3 regions of the Paenarthrobacter sp. NyZ202 genome follow, and region 3 is predicted to be linked to each of the others. Evidence: riboswitches for the same ligand, from Rfam matches in the RefSeq annotation. Region 3 holds a riboswitch; each other region holds the start of a gene.
The links. A riboswitch is a leader RNA that binds a small molecule or an ion and turns the genes downstream of it on or off. The one in region 3 is predicted to bind thiamine pyrophosphate.
Positions count from the first base shown of each region.

Region 1: linked by a shared signal. The riboswitch ahead of thiO (glycine oxidase ThiO) and the one ahead of ACPFL9_RS18365 (ECF transporter S component) in region 3 are both predicted to bind thiamine pyrophosphate.
Region 2: linked by a shared signal. The riboswitch ahead of thiD (bifunctional hydroxymethylpyrimidine kinase/phosphomethylpyrimidine kinase) and the one ahead of ACPFL9_RS18365 (ECF transporter S component) in region 3 are both predicted to bind thiamine pyrophosphate.

Region 1 covers NZ_CP187556.1:3,052,102-3,054,295, reverse strand. Annotated here, with positions in the region: gene ACPFL9_RS14115 (ferritin-like fold-containing protein) at 1-87, shown strand, start outside; gene thiE (thiamine phosphate synthase) at 91-774, opposite strand; TPP riboswitch at 802-919, shown strand; gene thiO (glycine oxidase ThiO) at 913-2,190, shown strand; gene thiS (sulfur carrier protein ThiS) at 2,187-2,194, shown strand, end outside.
Region 2 covers NZ_CP187556.1:2,620,883-2,623,076, forward strand. Annotated here, with positions in the region: gene thiD (bifunctional hydroxymethylpyrimidine kinase/phosphomethylpyrimidine kinase) at 1-1,118, opposite strand, end outside; TPP riboswitch at 1,109-1,207, opposite strand; gene ACPFL9_RS12155 (Rne/Rng family ribonuclease) at 1,367-2,194, opposite strand, start outside.
Region 3 covers NZ_CP187556.1:3,957,226-3,959,419, forward strand. Annotated here, with positions in the region: gene ACPFL9_RS18360 (ABC transporter ATP-binding protein) at 1-470, opposite strand, end outside; gene ACPFL9_RS18365 (ECF transporter S component) at 470-1,090, opposite strand; TPP riboswitch at 1,169-1,305, opposite strand; gene ACPFL9_RS18370 (NUDIX hydrolase) at 1,441-2,118, shown strand; gene ACPFL9_RS18375 (DUF4235 domain-containing protein) at 2,181-2,194, shown strand, end outside.

The DNA.
Region 1 (2,194 bases), 910 kb from region 3:
GAGGCGCGGGAAGCGGTGGGCCGCTTGACTGCGGACCTGGCAGCGGGGCACGGACAGAGGATGTCGGGCCTGGGGCTGGCCCCCTGACCGTCAGCGGCCGGCGTCGAGGGCCTCGAGCAGCGACCTTGCCGCCGCCGTCGGATCGTCCGCCTCCGTGATGGCACGGACCACCACGATCCTTGCGGCACCTGCGGCCACTACGTTCTCGACGTTGCCGAGGTCGATCCCGCCGATGGCGAACCAGGGCAGATCAGCGCCCGCGGCGTCGTTCCCGCGGGCCCGTTCCACTGCTTCTGCGGCAAATGTGACCAGCTCCAGTCCAACGGCCGCGCGACCGGGTTTTGTGGGAGTGGCCCATACGGGTCCGACACAGAAATAGTCCAGCCCGCCCGGCACCTGCGACGCCGCAATGGCGGCATCGGCCTGTTCCGGAGTGTGGGTGGAGAGGCCGATCGCAGCACCGGGCAGGAGCTGCCGGGCGGCCGGAAGCGGAAGGTCCTTCTGGCCGATGTGGAAGACCGGAGCCCCGGAAACACTGGCAACATCGGCCCGGTCGTTGACCGCCCACAACTTTCCGTGGCGTGCAGCGGCCTTGCCGAGGACCTCCAGGAGCTCCAGCTCCCGGCCGGCCTCCAGGGACTTGTCCCGGAGCTGGATGATGTCCACGCCACCGGCGAAGGCGGCGTCCACAAAGTCCGCAAAGTCCTCCTTCTCCTGGCGTGCGTCGGTGCACAGGTAGAGGCGGGCAGAAGCAATGGCGTTGGGCTGGGTCATGGAAACCAGAGTAGTTCCTCTAAACTGGGCTCGTACTGCGGGAGCCGTGGCAGCGTCATATGACTGCCCGGCTGAGAGGGCTTCAGCGCCGACCGCTTGACCTGATCCGGGTAATACCGGCGTAGGGAAGGGAAAAACATGGTCGTACCCCGGCCCGTTCCGGAAACAGCACCGGACCTTGAAGCAGATGTGATCGTCATCGGTGGCGGGATCATCGGATTGGGCATCGCGCACGAGGCCCGGGCGGCCGGCCGTTCGGTGGTGGTGGTCGATCCCGCACCTGCCACGGGGGCCACTTTCGCAGCAGCAGGCATGCTCGCCCCCGTCAGCGAACTCCATTACCAGGAGGAAGACCTCCTGGAACTCATGCTGGAATCAGCCCGGTTGTGGCCGGCTTTCGCGGCGGACCTCTCCGGACGTGGAACAGCCATCGGTTACTGCACGACGCCGACACTTGGCGTGGGTGCCGACGCTGCCGACCGCCGTGCCTTGACCGATCTGCGGTCGGCCCAGGTTGCGGCCGGATTGGCCGTGGCGCCCCTGGCCCTGCGGGAAGCGCGGGAGCGCGAACCGCTTTTGAGCCCGCAAATTTCCTGTGCTTTCGATATCCCCGCCGACCACCAGGTGGACCCGCGGAGGCTGGCCGCCGGCCTGATGTCGGTCCTGGCCTCCCATTCTCCGGAAGACCGGACCTGGGTCGCCGGCGCCGCCGACGGTTTCCTGGTGACGGAGTCCGCAACCCGGTTGCTCCGCGAGGAGGACCGGGTGCTGGGTGTGGGGCTGGAGTCCGGCATCAAAGTCCGGGCTGCGGAGACGGTGGTGGCCAACGGACTCGGCGCCGGCAAGCTCGAAGGACTCCCTGATGGGCTGTCCCTTCCCGTTCGTCCCGTCTACGGGGATATCCTGCGGCTTCGCGTACCGGAGCACCTGCGCCCGCTCGTGACAGCCACGGTCCGGGGAATGGTGCGCGGGGTCCCGGTCTACATCGTCCCGCGTGACGACGGGACTGTGGTCATCGGGGCAACGCAGCGCGAAGACAACCTTTCTGCCACGTCCAACGCAGTCTCAGCCGGAGGTGTCTACCAGCTCCTTCGCGATGCCCAGGTCCTGGTGCCCGCCGTCGCCGAACTCGAGTTGCTCGAGGCCACGGCACGTGCACGGCCAGGCACACCGGACAACGCACCCCTGCTGGGACGGGTGACCGGCGGCAGTGGGGAGGTTCCCGGACTGGTCATCGCCACCGGCTTCTTCCGCCACGGCGTCCTCCTCACCCCGGTCGCGGCAAAGATCGTGGGCGGGCTGCTGGGCGGCTCCAGCGACCCGCGCTGGTCGCGGTTCGCACCGGACCGTTTTGCGCCAACTGCACAGCATGAACTTCCTCCCGCACCACGCACGTCGATCAAGGAACCCGCATGAACAT
Region 2 (2,194 bases), 1.3 Mb from region 3:
TGGGAGGCTTTGGCCCAGAACAGCTGCTCTTCCTCGCTGGGAGCCAGTGCCCCCGCCCTGGCCAGGACCCGCGAGTATCCGTTGAGGTACAGCGCGTCCTGGGCGAGGTAGTAGTTGAACCAGGACTCTGGCAGCGCACCCGATTCCAGCCCCTCGATAAACGGCAACGCGTTGATGGCCCCGAGCTCCTTGGACGCCTCTGCCCATAACCGCGTCGCGAAGGTACCCGGCGCTGCGGAGGCCTCAAGGTGGTGGAAATGATGGATGGGGCCGCTGCCCTGGCCGACCTCCAGCCTGTCAGCGTCCCGGAGTGCCTGCAGCAACCACGGCTTCACTTCCCGAAGGGAAGCTTCCCAATCACCGGTCCGGGCCTGCACGGTGGCCAATGCCGATGAAAGCGAGCAGCCCGTTCCGTGGCTGTTGCCGGTGTAGACACGCGGTCCGCCAACCTCGATGATGTCCTGGCGCAGCAAACCGCCCGTGTTGACCAAGGCGTCGGGGCAATCGTCACCGGCAAGGTGCCCGCCTTTGACCAGCACGGTATTTCCGCAAGCCGCGGCCAGGCGCTTTCCCTGGTCGAGCGCCGAGGCCCAGTCCGCGGCCTCAGGTTCTCCGAGCAGCATGGCAAGTTCGGGGAGGTTGGGGGTGACCAGGTCCGCCAGGGACAGAAGATGACGCAATGCTTCCTCAGCGGTTTCCCTCAGGAGGCGGTCGCCGCTGGTGGCTACCATCACGGGATCAAGGACCACGACGGCGGGACGCACCTTTCCGAGCCAGCTGCGGACCTCGTCAATGACCTCCGCGTCGCCCAACATCCCGATCTTGACGGCATCGATCGTGATGTCGCTGCCAACCGCTTCCAACTGCTGGCGCAGGAATTCCACCGGCGGCACATGGACACTGCTGACGCCAAGGGTATTTTGGGCGGTGAGGGCGGTGACGGCGGCCATGCCGTAACCCCCGAGGGCAGAAATTGCCTTCAGGTCTGCCTGGATTCCCGCTCCTCCGGACGGATCCGAGCCTGCAATGCTCAGAACACGCGGTGGCCTGACAGGGCCGGGGGCTGCCGGGTAGACGGCAGAATCAGGGTAGGCGGAAGAAGACGACAAAGAAGTCATGGGGACATCCCTTCGCCGGTGCTAACCGGACAGGTTCAACGGGTCTGGATCTCAGCCGGGCCCGACGCCCGGCACCCCGTGTCAATCCCCAAGACTAGCCGGGAAACACCGGCCCTCCGAAACCCACGCGCAGTTGCTCCACGGATATGACTGCGGCCCCCGGAATCCTGCTGCAGTGTGCCTGTGCAGGAAAATCCGGGGGCCGCGTCAATCCCTATCGGGTTGGAGCGCCAATCAGCGCCGAAGAGCTACAGCTCGGAGGCCGGGACACCGACACCGAGGATGATGGGCTCTTCGCCTGCAGGCTTTTCGGCAGGTTTTGCCGGGGCCTTGGCTTCGTGCGAGGAACCACCGCCCGCCGAAGTACCCGTCTCATGGTGCTCGATGTTGGTCTCGTTGGCAGCACCCTGGGCCCTGCTTGCGCTGCGGTTCCGGCGTCCGCGGCGGCCGCGGGCCCGCGCCCCGGACTCCGCCACGCCATGTCCGGTATCCGAATCCTGGCCGGTTGCCACTGCGCCCGTGGCCTCGGCGGAACCGCCACCGGAAGCGGGTGCCTGGGGTTCGGGCTCTGGAGCGGCGCCCAGGTGCGAGAACGCTTCCGCCAACAGATCCAGGCTCATGGTCGGCTTGGCCGGCTGCGGTTCCTCCTGGTGTTCAACGAACGGCAGTGCAACTTCCTCGCCGCCGAACCGCAGGACAGGCGCGGTCCGGCCTTCCTTGGACGCAGAGGCCGATTCCCTGGCGGACGAATCCTCCATGGGAGCCTGCCCGGCAGGTGCTTCCTTGGCTTCAGCTGCATCTCCGGCCTGCGCCGCTGCGCGGGCCGCTTCCTCGGCACGGTGGACCTCGTCGTCGTGCAGGTGTGCGGCATGGGCGGCGGCAGCGATCGTGGCCAGGGCAGCGCGGGTCGCCTCGGCCTTGGCCTGGCGGACCGGGTCCACGACTTCGGTGGCGGCGGCTTGTGCCGGCGCTGCCGGGGACGGGGCGTGGGCAACGGACGCTTCACCGTTCCCCTGTCCACCACCCTTGCCACGGCGGCGCTTACGCTCCGTGCGGGGCGCCGGCTGCTGCGGCTC
Region 3 (2,194 bases):
CCGCCGGAGAGTGCCGCCGTCGGGTGATCCAATGCCAAACCGCCGCCATCAGCGGTACGCAACCCCACGTCATCGAGCGCTTCATGAACCCGGGTCCAGATCCGGTCACGGGGCACGGCAAGGTTTTCGGCTCCGAAGGCGACGTCGTCGCCAATCCGGGACAAGACCACCTGCGTTTCGGGATCCTGCTGCATCAATCCGGCGCGGCCGCGTTGTTCCCGCGGCGAAGCACCGTCCAGCAGGAGTGAACCGGTCTCGTCCGAATCATCCTCTTCCTCGCCCAGGACCCCGGCCAGCGCGTGCAGCAAGGTCGACTTGCCCGCACCGGAGGGACCCAACAGCAACACCCGCTCGCCCGGATCGATGCGGAGGTCAAGGCCCTGGATGGCAGGTGTGGTCCGGCCGGCGTGCCGCCAACCCCAGCCCTCGGCGGAGATGGCGGCAGGCCTGCCGGTGCTCGTTGCGGCCATCAGTTGAAGACGGGCTCCGAGGCGGCCTTGCGCGATGCGAAGGCGCTCAACACGCCGGTTTTGGCCAGGCCGCGGGTGGCGACCCAGGACAGGGCACCGGCAATGATGGCGCCGGACAACGTGCAGAACGCGATGTAGGCCAGCTTGTCCACGGCCTCGTAGGCGATGTTCCAGCCCCACGGCATGAAGGAGTCGTTGAGGCCGCAGAAGAGGCCCGCACCGGCACCGGCCAGCAGCGCCGTGGGGAGGTTGAACTTCTTGTAGCGGAACGCAGCAAACACCAGCTCGGCACCCAGGCCCTGCAGGACGCCGGAAATCAGCACGGTGGTGCCGTACTGGGAACCCATGATCAGCTCACCCGTCGCGGCCACAGCCTCGCAGAACAGCGCGGCGCCGGGTTTGCGGATGATCAGCATGCCCAGGACTGCGGGGATCATCCAGCCGCCGGCGATCAGGCCTGTCAAGGGCGGGTAGGCCGCGTTCATGGGAATGGATACGATCGCGGCGCCCTGGGACCATGCCCAGAAGATCACGCCGCCGGCGATGGCGATCAAAGCTGCCACCACGATGTCTACTACACGCCAGTTGTAACTGGTCTTCTTCACGCTTGCCGTGGTCATTTCTTTGCCTCCTGAGGTTACAGGAGGGGAAAGTGCTCCCCGGATTCCCGGCAGGCATGCGCCACCGGTGTTCCGGACACTCTGAGAAGCTCGACTCCCTTGCGCCGGTACTAACCGGATCAGGTTCGAGGGTCTGCGGCTGTCCGCACTCTCAGCGCCCTCGCGTCACCTGCATCCCTGCAGGGTTCGACGGCGGCGCTCCCCTGTCGTTATCAATCTGCCCTGATGGGCGAGGTCCAGTTTACACCCGGGTCCGTGCGTTGGCCCTCGGTGGCAGTCATAATGGGTTGCGGTTTCTCCCGGCCCGTTTGGCGGCTTCCTCTCTCATGCACACCTGAGAGAATGACTTCATGACGGATCATCCCGGCTTAGGCCAGCCTGCACCCGAACCACGGCTCGCTGCCAGCGTGATCCTGCTCAGGGACGCCGCCGACGGGCTCGAGGTCTTCGTCCAGCACCGTGTGTCCACCATGGACTTCGCCGCGGGCATGGTGGTCTTTCCCGGAGGCCGCGTGGATGCCGCGGACAGTGAAGGGTGGGACTACCCGCAGGAGTTGCTGGCAGGGCACGCCGATGCGTGGTCGGAAGCATCCATCGCCGCCAACCCGGACCAAGCCATCCGGGAAGCGGGCACCGTGCTGACTGCCGCCCTCCGCGAGGTGCAGGAGGAAGCCGGACTCACGCTTGAGCCTGCAGATCTGCGTCCGTGGGCCAACTGGGTGACCCCGGTGGACATGCCCAAGCGCTTTGACACCTACTTCTACGTCGCTAAGGCCCGTGACGGGGCAGCGCCCCAACACCAAACAACGGAAGCCTGGCAGTCGCTCTGGATGCCCGTGGCCGGCGTCCTCTCCGCTGAAGCCGAAGGCACGCTCCACCTCATGCCACCCACCTACTACCTGCTCAAGGAACTTGCGAGCCTGGGCACCGTGGATGCTGTGTGGGGCGCCCGGCACCCCGTAGTTCCCGTCCTGGCACCCCGGGGTTCCATGGCGGCCTTCCTGAAAGACAGGGAAAACCGCCGATAACGCTCCCCTTGCGCCCGGGAACGGTGCCTGGTGCACGCTGTAGGTGAGGTTAGGCTTGGGACATGAACTTCTTCTT